Regions from separate parts of the Mesorhizobium hunchu genome, predicted to be linked through region 4. Evidence: predicted binding sites of a transcription regulator. Region 4 holds the regulator's gene; each other region holds the start of a gene.

Region 1 (4,209 bases), on a different contig from region 4:
TTGGCGAAGAATTTATAATATTATGTTTTATAATCAATCTTTTAAATGGTTTCTATTTAGTAAAAGACAAAGCCGACTGAAACCGGGGCAAGGCAGGCGTGAACGGTTTCCTGCCGATTTGTCTAAACTTTTCAGAAAATCCTCCTGCTTCATGCAAGCCGTCTTTTGTGTGATCGTGTCATGGTCGATGCAGAAAAGAGGCTCGGCCGACGAGCCGGCGCCCGGTCACGACGAGAGGGTATGAAAATGGGTTTCCTGATAAGAGCGGCCTTCTGGTTTTCGCTGGTCCTGCTGCTGCTCCCGTTCGGCGCAGGCTCGGGCACTTCGGGCGACGACAGCGTCGGTCCGATCCAGGCCCTGCTGGCTGCGCGCGACGCCGTCGGCGACATTGCCGGCATGTGCGACCGCAGGCCCGACGTTTGTGAAACCGGCAAGCAGGCCATGCATACGATCGGCGTTCGCGCCAAGGCCACGGCGAAGATCGCCGCCGAGCTGATCGGCGACGAAAACGAAGCGCCCGACCAGACCACCGTTACGGGTAGCGTCCCCGAAGCTGAGGTCGGGAGCGCGCCCGCCAAGAACTGATCCTCTCCGCCGCTTGAACGGCGACACCGCGGGCCGCCTTCCCTCTCGGCGCCCGCGGTGTTCTTTTTTCGTGACGCGCCTGTCGCGTGCCCCTATATGCGACACAAATGACGACCTTCGAAGACATAAGCGACGATTTCTCCCTTCTCGACGAATGGGAAGACCGCTATCGCTACGTGATCGAGCTGGGCGAAGGCCTCCCGCCTTTTCCCGACAGCGAGCGGACGCCGGCCAACAAGGTGCCGGGCTGCGTCAGCCAGGTCTGGCTGACCACCGGAATCGGCAGCGGAACGGATCCCGTCGTCACGTTCAGCGGTGATTCCGATGCGCATATCGTGCGCGGCCTGGTCGCCATCGTGCTCGCGCTCTTTTCGGGCCGTCGCGCCAGCGAGATCCTGGCGACGGATGCCGAAGCCGCGCTCAAGTCGCTCGGCCTCGACGAGCATCTGTCGCCGCAGCGCGCCAACGGCCTTCGTTCCATGGTCCAGCGCATCAAGCGCAACGCCGAGGAAGCGTTTTCCACGGCTGGCTGACCCGTCAGCTTATCGTGGGCCGATAGTCCTCGGCGCCCCAGTGCAGGACCGGCTTTCGCCGGCCTGACGGCGCCGGCGGCGCGTAGTGCCTGGCCAACGCGCCCAGGGCGGTCTTGAGGACGACCTTGGCCGAGCGCACCGGCCAGCGGCGTTCGGCTTCCACCTGCTCGAGCCCCTTCAGGAAACAGCAGACGTCGATCAGCACGCCCGACAATTCAGGTCCGACGTCGGCGACGGCATTTTCCACGCGCTGCCGGGCCGCGAGCGCGGCGTCGGTCAGGCCGGCAATGCCGCCGCCGGAACCGCTTCGCCTCCCGGAGGCGACACTGGCTTCCCAGTTCGCACCGAGGCGCGGCATGATGAGGCCGCGCGTGTAGTCGGCGCGCAGCCGTTCGCCTGCGCCGAATTCCTTCTCGTCGAGGAATGGAAGACCGTCCTTCCCCTTACGGCGGGCAAGCTGCGCGAGCGGAGATTCGGCAAGATTGGCCAGCGCAACCGAGGGGCCGGAGTCGGCTTCGATTCCGGTCAACCCGATCTGACCATCCCTGTTGCGCGGCGCCGGGACCAAGACCAATTGACGCGCCAGCGACAAACCCTGCGCGGACAGGGCGACGCTGTGCGAACTCCGTGCCAGGATGCCACGCGCGGCCAGCATGGACAGCAGGGCGGCGTCAATCGCCACGGCGCCCCGTCCACCCGCTTCGAGGATCAGCTTCCCGGCGCCGGCCGCCGGCCGCACCGACGCCGCCCCCGCGGCCAGGAACCTCAGGACACGCTGACCGCCGTCGGTCATGTCATTTACCTGCATCCCCACGCTCAAAGGTCCACCCGGGAACGGAAGGCGGCATGCGCGATGCGTTCGACCATCGAGACGGCACGGTCGAACTCCGCGTCGTCCCGCAAGTCCTCCACGATGTGGCAGGCATGGATGACGGTTGTCCTGTCGCGACCGAAGCCGCGCCCGACTTCTCCTTGCGTCAGGCGAAGCACGACATGGGCGACATACATGGCGATCTGCCTGACGCGCGATATCGAATCCGCGGTTCGCCCCGGTTTGCGCAGTTCCTTGCTGGAGACGGAAAAGAGTGCCGCCACGATATCGATAAGGCACTCGCACATTTCCTGCGCCACCTCATCGCGCCGCTTGGAACTGGCATGGAACGCCGCATCTGGGGCGGCAGCCGGCGTTTGCTGCGGATGCTTTTCCAGGGTCGCCGATAACATCGAAGGCACGAAACTTCCTCCCAAATAGGAATAAGTTCCTTATAGACGGACACCTCCGACCTGTGAACAAATGATGAACCGTTTGCCCTCGTCGATTTCGACAAGGCATTGAAAACAAATCTCTCTTTCTTTTTCCGTCAGAAATTTCCCTACCCGGCTTTTCCCCACGGCGGAAGCCGCTGCCCATAGTCACAGTCCTTTCGAGGCGGGATGGGCAATGGGAAAACTGGAAGACGAAGCAAGGGCTTTCGAAGACGAAAAGCGGGAGTGGATCCAAGAAGCGCGACAGCTTGCTGCCGTCAGCCTTCTTTGCGGGGCCGACCTGAGCGCCGCCTTCGCAGCCGGCCCCTCCGAGAGAGCGGCGTTGATCCTAAGGCTGGAACGAATAATCGAAAGGGAAAGACTGAAGGGCGCCCGCCGCCACTGGAGCTATGACCTGAACCGTCATATCGCGCTCAAACAGGCGCTCGACAGGTTACGGGACCGTGACGGCGCATCTGGCCGCAACGGCTATCCGCGCGAACAGGCCGGAAAGAAAAACGGCGCCCGAAGGCGCCGCTGATCGGAGAGTGCGACCGGCTTACCGGCCGCCCTTGCGCTTGCGTCCGAGCCCCATCTTCTTGGCAAGCTGCGAACGCGCCGCCGCATAGTTTGGCGCGACCATCGGGTAGGACGCGTCGAGGCCCCACTTCTCGCGATATTCGTCCGGGCTCATGCCGTAGTGGGTCATCAAATGGCGCTTCAGCGACTTGAATTTCTTTCCGTCCTCAAGACACACGATGTAGTCGTCATGCACGGAGCGCTTCGGATTGACGGCCGGCTTCTGCTTCTCAGCCGGCTGAACATGCTCGGCCGGCTCGGAAACGCGCCCCAGGGCCGCATGAACATCGGCGATGAGATTCGGCAATTCGCCGACCGGCACGGGATTGTTGCTGACATACGCCGCAACGACGTCGGCTGTCAGTTCGATGAGCATTTCGCTGCTTCGGGAAGGCGCTTCTGCAGTATCCATGGTTCCAGGTCCCAACGAGAGTTATGGTTTTGATGCCCCGTTCAGACCGAGGCTTGGCGCGACCTTCGCCAGAAGCGACGAACGATTCGCTTTGCGGAAGACTTCATGAACCTGAAGGCTGCGCAAGTCAATTCGTGCAACTTCTCTACTTATCCTTTCTTCAACAAATATTTTTAAATGAAGCACGTCTTTTGTGAGAAAATAGGCCAACGCTTTCCAGAGTATCAAAACGATACAGGTCTTGCGCCAGTCGATTCACATCGGCAACAAGCCATTGGCGTGCTCATCACAATGCCGTTCAGATCTAATTGACGCTTGAGCATCCGGCTCGGACATGTTCATTGCCCGCAACCTGTGTCGCAATGACGAGATCGAAAGAATGAAGGCAAGTTTCCCCGCCGTCGAGCCGCCGCGGCCGCAGAAGAAGCCGACGCAAGACGAGCATCACGGCATCAGGCGGATCGACGACTATGCGTGGATGCGCGCCGACAACTGGCAGGACGTGTTCCGGGATCCGTCGCTGCTTGCGCCCGACATCCGTTCGCATCTCGACGCCGAGAACGCCTACCAGTCCGCCCTGATGGCGGATACGGCCGCTCTTCGGACGGCTCTTTTCGCGGAAATGAAAGGACGCATCAAGGAGGACGATTCCTCCGTACCGATGAAGGACGGTCCCTACGCCTACGGCTCCTCCTTTCGCATCGGCGGCGAACAGCCGAGATATTTCCGCACGCCCCGGGACGGCGGCGAGCAGCACATTTTCCTGGACGGCGACGCCGAGGCCGCCGGCAAGGCCTATTTCCGGCTCGGCGGCATCGACCATTCGTCGGATCATGCGCGCCTGCTATGGGCCTA
Region 2 (4,209 bases), on a different contig from region 4:
GCGTCACCATGAAGACCTGGCCGTCATAGGCGCCGTCCGGGCGGGGTCCTAACCCCGGCTTCCAGTTGACCGCCGGGCGGATCAGGTCGGCGAGGCGTTCGAGGATATCGACGCGCACCGCGCGGCGCCCTAGGTTGCGGTAGCCGGCGAGCCTGTAGAATTCCTTGTCGAACGACTGGTTGACGACCACGGAGGTGCGGCCCGACGCCAGCGCGTGCACGATGTCGCCGAAGCCCAGTCTGTCCTTGCCGTCGTTCTTCAGCGCCCACAACAGCGTGACCAGCCCGGCGGGCGCCGGCTTGACCAGCGATGGGATGAAGACGTGGTAGGCACCGAAGCGCACGCCGAGGCGCCGAAGCGCCGCGCGGCCTTCCTGGTCGAGCGAGCGCATGTCTTCGGCAATGTCGCGGCGATTGACGAGGCCGAGTTGCTCGACCAGCCGGAACGCGATGCCGCGCGCGATGCCTGTCAGCTGCTCGGCGTTCCTGAGATCGACCAGCGGCTTGAGCAGGCTCTCGATCTGGAAGTTGACGAAGCGCTCGGCGCGCGCCGCGACCTTGTCGCGGGCAGGGCCGGTGAGCTGTTCGTCGGCCAGCAGGATGACGCGCGGCTTCAATATGTCTTCGCCCGCCGCCAGCGTGCCGACCGGCGCGCCGATCCAGCGCAGCGTGCCATCCGAGGCAAGCGCGATGTCGCTGTTGCCGGAAGCCGCGAAGCGCTCGGCGCGCGCCTCGAACTCGGGGGCCAGCGCCTTCTGCGCGGCCGCCTTCACCGCCTTGGCGTCCTCGCCGCCGGCGCCCGGGTCGGCGGTGAAGCGGAACCCCTGCAATTCGCCGACATGGTGGCCCTCGACGAGGACCGTTCCGCTGGCGCTTATTTCGGCATCTTGCATCGTGTTTTCTCTGAGCCGCCGCATGAGGACGGAAGTCCTGCGGTCTACGAAGCGTTTCGTCAACCGCTCATGCAGCGCGTCCGACAGCCTGTCCTCGATTTCGCGCGTCTTTTCGCGCCAGTGTGACGGATCGGCCAACCAGCCAGGGCGGTTGGAAACGAAGGTCCAGGTCCGGATCTCGGCGATGCGGTGCGACAGCGTGTCGATGTCGCCCTCGGTGGTGTCGGCGCGCCGCACCTGCTCGGCCATGTAGTTTTCGTCGACATGGCCGCGCCGGGCGAGATCGATATAGATGGACGAGATGAGGTCGGCGTGCTGGGCCGGCGCGATCCTGCGGTAGTCGGGCAGCGCGCAGGCCTCCCACAGCAGCGCCACCCGCTCCCTCCCGCTTGCCAGCGCGCGGATCTCGCCCTCGCCGGCCAGCCGCTCCAGCGCCTGCGCATCGACGGCCGGCAGTGCCCGCGTCAGCCCCTCGACCGGCGCGTTGGTCTCGATGGAGCGCCGAAGCGCGTCGAGCGACGAGAAATCGAAATCGGCGGTGCGCCATTGCAGCACCTTCACGGGGTCGAAATCGTGGCTCTCGATCCGGTGCACCAGTTCCTCGTCGAGCGGATCGACCCGGCTTGTGACGCCGAACGTGCCGTCGCGCAGGTGCCGCCCCGCTCGCCCGGCGATCTGGCCGAGCTCGGCGGCGGTGAGCTGGCGGAACTGGTAGCCGTCGAACTTGCGGTTCTGCGCGAAGGCGACGTGATCGACGTCGAGGTTCAGCCCCATGCCGATGGCGTCGGTCGCCACCAGATAGTCGACGTCGCCGTTCTGGTAGAGCGCGACCTGCGCGTTGCGGGTGCGGGGCGACAGCGCGCCGAGCACCACGGCCGCCCCGCCCTGCTGGCGGCGGATCAGTTCCGCGATGGCGTAGACCTCGTCGGCCGAGAAGGCGACGATCGCGCTGCGGCGCGGCAGCCGTGTCAGCTTCTTGGAGCCGGCATAGGCGAGGTGCGACAGCCGCGGCCGCGTCACCACGGACACGCCCTTGAGCAGCTTCTGCAATATGCCCTGCATGGTGGCCGCACCCAGCAGCAGCGTCTCCTGCCGGCCACGCAGGTTTAGGATGCGGTCGGTGAAGATGTGGCCGCGCTCCAAGTCCCCGGCGAGTTGCACCTCATCGATCGCCACGAAGGCGGCATCGGTCTGGCGCGGCATCGCCTCCACCGTGCAGACCGTGTAGCGCGCGCTCATAGGCTGGATCTTCTCCTCGCCGGTGACCAGCGCGACCTTGGCCGCGCCGACCTTCTCGCACATGCGCGCATAGACCTCGCGCGCCAGCAGCCTGAGCGGCAGGCCGATGACGCCGCTCTCGTGGGCGGCCATGCGCTCGATGGCGAGATGCGTCTTGCCGGTATTGGTGGGGCCGAGCACCGCCGTCACGTCCCGCCCTGAAAGGACCAGCGGCTCGGTCTGTCTTGTCTGGATGTTCATCGGTCGGATGAGAGCCTTTTGCTCGCTGCTTCAGGCCGTGCGGACAGCCGACACATAGGGATTTGCACCGCCGGGCGAAAGAACAATGTTTGCCCGGCGCCGCGCATGGCGCGTCAGTCGGCAGCCGGTCGCGTTAACGGATGGAACGAGTCTGGAACGAATCGGCGACGAATCACTGACTCGCGGAGATTCATGCTTCGTTCACGGCTAAATATGGCTTCCGGGTGGCGGCGGGCTACCAGATGCTGAATCGCGGGATTGACAGGCCGGGCCATTCGCCGGCTTGCCGTTAACTTTTGCCGGCTGCGGGGAGCAATGACAGTGCCGCGGCCTTAGCCGGGTGCCGCAACATTATGATTTCGTTCATATTCCCTAACGCCGTCTTAGCGGCGCTCGCCCCGGCGCGGCGTATCCCGTTAACGCTTCGATCAAAGCCGGAACGAATCGGCGACGAATCAGCGATGAGCGGATGTTTCTGGTATGTTCACCGCTACATCTGGTATTATCCACAGCCTGTCCACCGACGATCCACAGATCTGGCACTCCGGAAGACAGGTTGGCACGATCCTTTGTTAACCTTTCCGTCCCGCATCGGCACAGGCGGGACTGTCGCACACCCCCAACCCTATGCGATTGCCCTGACGGTCATGGCCCCGCACCTTGCCTCGGCCTCGGAATTGTGGTCTTGGGGCGCGGAAAGCGCGCCTGTCGCGGGCGCAAATTCCGTTTCTCGACTCCTTTTCCGGACCACGACACATGGCCAAGATCAGCGGCAACGAAATCCGTCCCGGCAGCGTCATAGAGCATGACGGCGGCCTGTGGGTGGCGGTGAAGGCCAATTCGGTCAAGCCCGGCAAGGGCGGCGCCTACAACCAGGTCGAGCTGAAGAACCTTCTCAACGGCACCAAGCTCAACGAGCGCTTCCGCTCCGCCGAGACCGTCGAGCAGGTCGACCTTGAATACAAGGATTTCTCCTATCTCTATGAGGAAGGCGACGCGCTGGTCTTCATGGACACCGAGAGCTACGAGCAGCTCGAACTGCAGAAGGAATTCGTCGGCGACCGCGCCGCCTTCCTGCAGGACGGCATGATGGTGACGGTGCGCCTCTATGGCGAAAAGCCCATCGGCATCTCCCTGCCCGACCAGGTGGTGCTTTCGATCGCCGAGGCCGATCCGGTCGTGAAGGGGCAGACGGCAGCGTCTTCCTACAAGCCGGCGATCCTGGAGAACGGCATCCGCGTGCTGGTGCCGCCCTTCATCGAGGCGGGCGAGCGGATTCTGGTGGACACCAACGAAATCACTTATCTGCGTCGGGCGGATTGAAGTCCGGCAGTCGGCAGTCGCCAATAGGCAGTCGGAACGACAGAAAATTCCTGTGGCGTCGCAAGGGTGCTATTAGCCCTTCACAGGCCCTTCCCGACTGCCTATTGCGACTGACGACTGCCGCTAACCAACGAAAGATCCCACCCCATGGCCCGTTCCGCTCTTCTCAACGTCATGGTCCAGGCCGCGATGAAGGCCGGGCGCTCGCTGTCGCGCGACTTCGGCGAGGTGCAGAACCTGCAGGTGTCGATGAAGGGACCGGGCGACTATGTCAGCCAGGCCGACCGCAAGGCCGAGGAGATCATCCATACCGAGCTGTCGCGCGCCCGCCCCGGCTATGCCTTCCTGATGGAGGAGCGCGGCGCGGTTTCCGGCGACGACGACCAGCACCGCTGGATCGTCGATCCGCTCGACGGCACCACCAATTTCCTGCACGGCATTCCGGTGTTTTCCATCTCCATCGCACTGGAGCGGCAGAGCCAGCTGGTCGCCGCCGTCGTCTACAATCCGGCGAT
Region 3 (4,209 bases), on a different contig from region 4:
CGGCACGCTGGCGCTCCATGGCGTCGTTGAAGCCGTCGAGATTGACCGAGATGTTGCGCTGGCGCAGCGCGTCCTGCGTCAGGTCGAGCGGGAAGCCGTAGGTGTCATAGAGCTTGAACGCCGTCTCGCCGTCCAGCATGTCGCCGGCGGACAGGCCCCCGGCCGCTTCTTCCAGCAAGGTAAGGCCGCGCGACAGGGTCTTGCGGAAGCGCGTTTCTTCGAGCTTCAGCGTTTCGGTGATCAGCGCCTCGCCGCGCACGAGTTCGGGATAGGCCTGCCCCATTTCGCGCAGGAGGGCGGGCACCAGCTTCCACATCAGCGGCTCGTTTGCGCCGAGCAACTGCCCGTGGCGCATGGCGCGGCGCATGATGCGGCGCAGCACGTAGCCCCTGCCCTCGTTGGACGGCAGTACGCCGTCGGCGATCAGGAAGGAGGACGAGCGCAGGTGATCGGCGATAACGCGGAAGGACGCGGCATCGTCGGCGCCGGGGCTGCGGCCGAGCGCCGAGGCGGTCGCATCGATCAGGTGGCGGAACAGGTCGGTCTCGAAAACGCTGTCGACGCCCTGCAGGATGGAGGCCATGCGCTCCAACCCCATGCCGGTGTCGATGGAGGGGCGCGGCAGGTCGACGCGCTCGTCCTTCGTCACCTGCTCGTACTGCATGAAAACCAGATTCCAGAATTCGAGGAAGCGGTCGCCGTCCTCCTCAGGGCTGCCGGGTGGTCCGCCCCAGATGTGGTCGCCGCAGTCGATGAAGATTTCCGAGCAGGGGCCGCAGGGGCCGGTATCGCCCATCGCCCAGAAATTGTCCGACGTGGCGATGCGCACGATACGGTCGTCCGAAAAGCCGGCGATCCTCTTCCACAGCGAGGCCGCCTCATCGTCGGTGTGATAGACCGTGACCAGCAACTTGTCCTTCGGCAGGCCGAATTCCTTCGTGATCAGGTTCCAGGCGAACTCGATGGCGTTCTCCTTGAAATAGTCGCCGAAGGAGAAGTTGCCGAGCATCTCGAAATAGGTGAGATGGCGGGCGGTGTAGCCGACATTGTCGAGGTCGTTGTGCTTGCCGCCGGCGCGCACGCACTTCTGCGAGGTCGTGGCGCGCGAATAGGAACGCTTCTCCAGCCCGGTGAAGACGTTCTTGAACTGCACCATGCCGGCATTGGTGAACATCAGCGTCGGGTCGTTGCGCGGCACGAGCGGGCTGGAGGCCACGACCTCGTGCCCGTTCTTCCTGAAATAGTCGAGGAAGGTCGACCTTATATCGTTGACGCCACTCATCGGACTGCCTCCGCGCGCACGCGCGTTCCAAAGAAAAATCGCCGGCCGACCCGGCGAAACGGTCATGCCTTTTAGCGAGCGGCCTCACCCCTGTCCAGAATGGGCCGGACAAAGCGAAACCGTCGGTTTCTCAGTCGCTTCTATGGGAGGTTCAAAAGCAAAACCGCCGGCTGAAAAGCCGGCGGTTTGAAGACACGGAACGACACGGACCGATTGGTCGTCTGCTTCCCGGAGGCCACGGCGGAAGCGCGCGGCCAAGGCAGCCTACATTTCGGCTGCTTCGTCCGGCAGGTCGCCCTCGCCGCCGTTCTCGAGGAATTTTTCCGCAATCAGGCCGGCGTTCTGGCGCAAGGCCAGTTCGACCTCGCGGGCAAGCTCGGGATTGTCGCGCAGGAACTGCTTGGCGTTCTCGCGGCCCTGGCCGAGGCGCTGGGAATTGTAGGAGAACCAGGCGCCAGACTTCTCGACGACGCCCGCCTTGACGCCAAGGTCGATCAGTTCGCCGGTCTTGGACACGCCCTCGCCATACATGATGTCGAACTCGACCACCTTGAAGGGCGGCGCCAGCTTGTTCTTCACCACCTTGACGCGGGTCTGGTTGCCGACCACCTCGTCACGGTCCTTGACCGAGCCGATGCGGCGGATGTCGAGGCGCACCGACGCGTAGAACTTGAGCGCATTGCCGCCCGTCGTGGTCTCGGGCGAGCCGAACATCACGCCGATCTTCATGCGAATCTGGTTGATGAAGATGACCATCGTGTTGGAGCGGGCGATGGAGGCGGTGAGCTTGCGCAGCGCCTGGCTCATCAGCCGGGCCTGAAGGCCGGGCAGCGAATCACCCATCTCGCCCTCGATCTCGGCGCGCGGCGTCAGTGCGGCGACCGAGTCCACCACCAGCACGTCGATCGCGCCGGAACGTACCAGCGTGTCGCAGATTTCCAGCGCCTGCTCACCCGTGTCGGGCTGGGAGATCAGCAGGTTCTCCAGATCGACGCCCAGCTTGCGGGCATAGACCGGATCGAGCGCATGCTCGGCGTCGACGAAGGCGCAGATGCCGCCCTTCTTCTGCGACTCGGCCACGGTATGCAGGGCCAGCGTCGTCTTGCCGGAGCTTTCCGGCCCGTAAATCTCGATGATGCGGCCGCGCGGCAGGCCGCCGACGCCGAGCGCGATATCCAGCCCCAGCGAGCCGGTCGGTACCGTCTCGATCTCGACCACCTGCTCGTTGGCTCCGAGCCGCATGATCGAGCCCTTGCCGAAGGCGCGCTCTATCTGCGACAGCGCGGCGTCAAGAGCCTTTGATTTGTCCACCGAATTGTCCTCTACAAGCCGCAAACTGTTCTGAGCCATGATACATCACCCCTTGATCGTCAATGGAGGCCGGACCGGCCGCTGCGCGTTGTGAATATGTACCTGTTTTGTTCCAATTTGGCAAGAGAGGCCAAGGAATTGATTTTCAATCATATTCCACACATGTTCTTTTTCTGTTTCAAGGACGGTACGGAAAATCTGTCCACCGGGGCCGCGGATGCGCGTCGCCAGTCCAGCGGCGACCGATTCGATCTGACGGGGTCGGGCGCATGAACTCCAAGCCACACGTTCTCGCCATCGGCGGTGCGCATATCGACCGGCGCGGCCAGATCAGCGGCCCCTACGTGCCGGCGGCTTCCAACCCGGGCATGATGCGCGAGGATGTCGGCGGCGGCGTCTTCAATGCCGTCCGCACGGCCGTCCGGCGCGGCCTTTCGGCGTCGCTGATGTCGGTGCGCGGCGGCGACGCGGCCGGCGAGACGGTGGCGCGGGCGATCGGAGAGGCCGGCATAACCGATCTTTCCGCCGTCTTCCTCGACCGGGCGACGCCAAGCTATACCGCTATCCTCGATGCCGAGGGCGACCTTGTGGTCGGGTTCGCCGACATGGCGCTCTATGATCTCGCCTTCCCGAAGCAGGTGCGCCGTTCCGGCCTGCGCGAGGCCGTCGGCCAGGCGGATGCGCTGCTGATCGACGCCAACCTGCCGGCGGCGGCGCTGGAGCGGCTGGCCGGGTTCGAGCCGACCAGGCCGATCTTCGCCATCGCCATCTCGCCGGCCAAGGTGGTGCGGCTGAAAGCCGTGCTGGGGCGGCTGGCGCTTGCCTTCCTCAACCGGCGCGAGGTCCATGCACTGACGGGGCTGGGGGAAGATGCGCCAGCATCGGCTGTCATCGCAGGCCTGCGCGCCATCGGCCTGAATGCGGCCGTGGTGACGGCGGGAGACGACCCCGTCATCGCCTATGACGGAAGCGGGACCTTCCGGCTCGCCCCGCCGACACCACGCGCCGTTGCCGACGTCACCGGCGCCGGAGACGCGCTGGCGGGTGCGACGGCGGCGGCTCTGCTCGCCGGGCATCCGCTGCGGCAGGCTCTGCGCGAAGGCGTGGCGGCGGCCCTGCTCGCCATCGAGAGCGACAGGGCTGTTCCCGTCTTCACGCCCGGGGAATTTGCCGCGACCCTCACCCTTGTGCCGGACCCTGTCGAAATGGCATGAGGCATCGCAGTCGGCCGATCGGCCCGGAGACACGACCATGACGCCAGAGACCGCCCGCCCCTTCCTCGACATCCATCCGCCGGTGGCAGAAGCGCTTGCCGCGCGCCGACCCGTCGTGGCACTGGAATCGACCATCATCACCCACGGCATGCCCTATCCCGACAATGGGACGATGGCGGCCAATGTCGAAAAGATCATCACCGGGGAAGGCGCAGTGCCGGCGACCATCGCCGTCGTCGACGGCCGCATCAAGATCGGCCTGTCTGACGGCGAGCGCGAATCGCTGGCCATGACCGGCGACGCCATGAAGCTGTCGCGGGCCGATCTCGCCTTCGCGGTGGCCGAAGGGCGCACCGGGGGCACGACGGTCGCGGCCACGATGATCTGCGCGGCGATGGCCGG
Region 4 (4,209 bases):
CGGCGTCGGCGCGTGTCGCTCGCAAACTCGCCGGCGGCGTCGGCGGAGCCGCGATGACCTCGATCGTGGCCGGCTGCGCGACCACGCTCTACGCCGTATGGCATTTCCAGCGGGTCGCCCCGCTCAGTCTCTTCGCCAATCTGGCGGTCATGCCCATCACTTCGCTGATCGTCATGCCCTTCGCCGTGTTCAGCGCGATCCTGATGCCGTTCGGCCTCGACTATCCGTTCCTGTGGGTCATGGGGAAGGGGCTTGCCGCCATGATCGCCATCTCCGAAGCGATCGCCGCGCATTCGCCGCTCGACGGCGTCGGTCTGATCTCGGGGCGATCGGTGCTGTTCGTCACCGTTGCGCTGATAGTCGGCACGATGGCGACGACAAGGTTGAGAATGGCCGCCTTGCCCTTCGCCCTGGCCGGACTGATGACCATCCATCAGGTGCGCCTGCCGGATGCTCTGGTCTCCGAGGACGCGCGACTGGTCGCCCTGCCTATAGGCGGCGGCGAACTGGCGGCGAGCCGCAACAGGCCGAACGAATTCACCATCGACAACTGGCGGCGTGCCCTCGACGCCGAAGCTGTCGTCCTGCCTGAAAAACCGATGGGGGAAGATGCGCGGTTTGCATTCGACAGTCCGCTGGACCTGCCCTCGGGAACCCCGTTCCTGTGCGGGGATGACCTGTGCCTGGCGCGCCATGCTTCGGGCGCCATCGTGGCGACGGCGCGAACGGCGAAAGCGGCCCGGCGGGCCTGCGCCTATGCTTCGCTCATCGTCATTGCCGACGCCACCGCGCGAGATCCGTGCCATGACACGCTGGTCGCCGTCATCACGGCGCGCGACCTCGCACGACGGGGAAGCGCAGCGATCTACTTCGCTAAAGCTGCGGATACGCAGCCGACGATTCTCTTCGCCGTCGAACAAGACTATCGCCCCTGGCACATGCAGCGGAAATTCTCGCGCGAGGCACGAGGTCTTGGCCCGTATCAGCCTCGAAGACCTTATCAGCAGAGCAAGAGCCGGAAGCGGAGCAGGTAAGCCAGCTTTTGCGTCATCCCGTTTTTCCGGGAGGCGCGGGTTTCATCCGTAACCATGGACGTCTTGTGAAGCGATGGTTATTTCAAGCCAGCCATGGCCTACAATCTTCCGGACTGGATTCCGGCTTTCGGCTCTCGCCCGGAGCCTGCCCTTGGGCTTGCCGGAGGCAAGACCCCGGGGGTGCTCGGCGGCGTTCGGGATGACGCTGTGCGCGCTTCCTGTTGCCGCAGGGTTCTCTTCTCAATACCGCCGGATCAGCCCCACCAGCTTGCCACGCACGCTGACGCGGTCGGGCCCGAAGATGCGGGTCTCGTAAGCGGGGTTGGCCGCCTCCAGCGCAATCGAGTCGCCCTTGCGGCGGAAGCGCTTCAACGTCGCTTCCTCGTCATCGACGATGGCGACGACGATCTCGCCGGGCGTCGCCGTATTCGCGTTTCTGATGATGACCGTATCGCCGTCGAAGATGCCGGCCTCGATCATCGAATCGCCTTTGACCTCAAGGGCATAATGCTCGCCGCTGTGGATCATGTCGGGCGGCACGGAGATGGAATGGGTGCGGTTCTCGATCGCAGCGATCGGCACGCCGGCGGCGATGCGGCCCATGACCGGGATCGAGACCGATGCACTGTCGGCATCGTCATTGCTGGCAGCCTGTAGCCGTGCCGGTTCCTTTGCCGCCGGCCGACCCAGGCCGCCCTGGATAACCCCCGGCGAGAATTTCCTGGCGGCGTTCAGCCCTGGCGCCATGGAGTCCGGCAGCTTGACGATTTCCATCGCGCGCGCCCGATTGGGCAGGCGGCGAATGAAGCCGCGCTCCTCAAGCGCCGTGATCAGGCGATGGATGCCGGACTTCGAAGCGAGGTCCAGCGCCTCCTTCATCTCGTCGAAGGAAGGCGGGATGCCGGTCTCTTTCAACCGCTCGTGGATGAAGAGAAGAAGTTCGTGCTGCTTGCGCGTCAACATCGGCGGCCCCCAGTGATCTCGAAGCGGACAGGGTCGAAACAGAATCGGAAAACAAACCCGGAACAAACACTATCTGTTCCAGTTGTGTTCCGCAACCTTTTAAAGTTTAATGAATTCGTTGACGCTTTGTTCAGGCTGCCGCCAGGGCCAGCTCTCCGGTTATGCCGGATGGCGCAGCATCAATACCCGGCAGTTATCTCCGGCAACGGAGGGAGGAGCGTGCGGTTCGCGCACGATCAGGCCGTTGGCGTCGGCAAGCGTCTTCAGCATGGAGGAGTCCTGTACACCGAACGGGGTGGCGGTCAGGCCTTCCGGTTCCTTGCGGACGACGGCTCGAATATAGTCCTGCCGGTGGTCATTCGCCGCCATCGATGCGGCCAGCCGTGCCTCGCGCACATCCTGCATGAACGGGCGTCCGGCGAGCCGGGCCAGCAGGGGCTTCAGGAAGAGCTGCGAGCAGACGAGGCTGGCAACGGGGTTGCCCGGCAGGCCGATGCAGCGCGTCTCGCCCATGCGCCCGAACATCAGCGGCTTGCCGGGGCGCATGGCGATCTTCCAGAAGTCGAGCGTCATACCTTCGCCGGTCAGCACGTCGTGGACGAGATCGTGATCGCCGACGGACGCGCCGCCGAGGGTGACAATGACATGCGCGCCGGCGTCCACCGCCTTGCGCACGAGGGCGGCGATGGCGTCGTTGCGGTCGGCCGCTATGCCGAGGTCGAGCGCGCGTGCGCCCACCGACCGGGCGGCGGCCGCGACACCGTAGGCGTTGGACGAGATGATCTGGTCCGGGCCGAGTGTGCTTCCCGGCGGCAGCAATTCGTCGCCCGTGGCGATGATGGCGACGAGCGGCTGGCCGACGACCGGAACGGCAGGGTGGTTGCCCGACGCGGCCAGCGACAGCGCGGCGGGATCGAGCAGCCGGCCTTTTTCCAGCAGAACGTCGCCTTCGCGGAAATCGAGCCCGGCGCGGCGCACATGCCGGTTGGCATCCGTCGGTTCCAAGACCTCGATGCGGCCATCTCCGAGATCGCGGACGTTCTCCTGGATGACGATCGTGTCGGCGCCTGCGGGCAAGGGCGCTCCGGTGAAGACCCGCACGGCCTGTCCCCGCATAATGGTTCCCGAGAAGCCACGGCCCGCGGGAGCGGCGCCGATGACCGAGAGCCGGGAGGGAACGGCGGAGACGTCGGCGCTGCGCACCGCGTAACCGTCCATCGCCGAAGCGTCGAAAGGCGGCTGCCTGCGCAGCGCCACGAGCGGCTCGGCCAGCACGCGGGAATAGCCTTCGTGCAACGGTACGGTCTCGGCGGGCAGCGGAGCAGCGTCTTCCAGCAGGAGGCTGAGCGCCTCGGCGACCGGCACCAGCGCCATCAGTCGGCTTTCCCAGTCGGGGGCGCGGTGTAGTCGCCGGATTTTCCGCCCGATTTTTCCAGCAGGCGGATGCCTGAAATGACCATGCCGCGATCCACCGCCTTGGCCATGTCGTAGATGGTCAGGCAGGCGACGGAGGCGGCCGTCAGCGCTTCCATCTCGACGCCGGTCTTGCCGTTGACGCGCGCCAGTGCCGTAACCTTCAGGCCCGGCAGCCCGTCGTCCGGCTCGATGTCGACCGACACCTTGGTCAGGAGCAGCGGATGGCAGAGCGGGACGAGTTCATGCGTCTTCTTCGCTGCCATGATGCCGGCGATGCGGGCCGCGCCGAGGACGTCACCCTTCTTCGCGTTCCCTGTCAGGATCATGCGCAGCGTTTCGGCCTGCATGGTCACCAGTCCCTCGGCGATCGCGGTGCGTTCGGTCTCGGCCTTGGAACCGACATCGACCATGTTGGCCGTGCCGTCGGTGTCCAGATGCGTCAGGCCGCCGGCCATCAGGCCGCTCCGGCGGGATGGTCGAGGCCGAGCAGGGTTTTTGTCGCGGCGGTCACGTCGGCCTGCCGCATCAGGCTCTCGCCGACCAGAAAGGTGCCGATGCCGACCTTTTCCAACCGCCGGCAATCGGCATTGGTAAAGATGCCGCTTTCGCCCACCAGAACCCGGTCGCCGGACACCATGCCCGCCAGCCGCTCGGAGGTTTCCAACGTGGTCTCGAAGGTTCTCAGGTTGCGGTTGTTGATACCGATAAGCCGTGACGACTGCTTCAGCGCGCGCTCCATCTCGGCTTCGTCATGCACCTCGACAAGCGCATCCATGCCAAGCGAGAAGGCAGCTTC

Evidence for each region. Region 4 encodes LexA, which represses DNA repair genes until DNA is damaged. Its sites were predicted from a motif close to TGTTCNNNNTGTGTTCNG; they were not measured.
Region 1: the regulator LexA is predicted to act here: its motif matches at 2,405-2,422, upstream of ABMA46_RS09065 (cytoplasmic protein).
Region 2: the regulator LexA is predicted to act here: its motif matches at 2,513-2,530, upstream of ABMA46_RS17530 (helicase-related protein).
Region 3: the regulator LexA is predicted to act here: its motif matches at 2,691-2,708, upstream of recA (recombinase RecA).

Annotation. Positions count from the first base shown of each region.
Region 1 covers NZ_JBEBMG010000004.1:119,859-124,067, reverse strand. The annotation lists gene ABMA46_RS09085 (DUF5330 domain-containing protein) at 247-585, shown strand; gene ABMA46_RS09080 (SufE family protein) at 693-1,118, shown strand; gene ABMA46_RS09075 (DUF6456 domain-containing protein) at 1,123-1,911, opposite strand; gene ABMA46_RS09070 (helix-turn-helix domain-containing protein) at 1,935-2,342, opposite strand; gene ABMA46_RS09065 (cytoplasmic protein) at 2,560-2,904, shown strand; gene ABMA46_RS09060 (Ros/MucR family transcriptional regulator) at 2,923-3,354, opposite strand; gene ABMA46_RS09055 (S9 family peptidase) at 3,734-4,209, shown strand, end outside.
Region 2 covers NZ_JBEBMG010000011.1:32,926-37,134, forward strand. The annotation lists gene ABMA46_RS17530 (helicase-related protein) at 1-2,371, opposite strand, end outside; gene efp (elongation factor P) at 3,128-3,694, shown strand; gene ABMA46_RS17540 (inositol monophosphatase family protein) at 3,842-4,209, shown strand, end outside.
Region 3 covers NZ_JBEBMG010000010.1:49,873-54,081, forward strand. The annotation lists gene alaS (alanine--tRNA ligase) at 1-1,282, opposite strand, end outside; gene recA (recombinase RecA) at 1,547-2,632, opposite strand; gene ABMA46_RS16825 (carbohydrate kinase family protein) at 2,863-3,807, shown strand; gene ABMA46_RS16830 (pseudouridine-5'-phosphate glycosidase) at 3,845-4,209, shown strand, end outside.
Region 4 covers NZ_JBEBMG010000005.1:113,766-117,974, reverse strand. The annotation lists gene ABMA46_RS10970 (ComEC/Rec2 family competence protein) at 1-1,034, shown strand, start outside; gene lexA (transcriptional repressor LexA) at 1,275-1,997, opposite strand; gene ABMA46_RS10960 (molybdopterin molybdotransferase MoeA) at 2,157-3,371, opposite strand; gene moaC (cyclic pyranopterin monophosphate synthase MoaC) at 3,371-3,868, opposite strand; gene trpC (indole-3-glycerol phosphate synthase TrpC) at 3,868-4,209, opposite strand, start outside.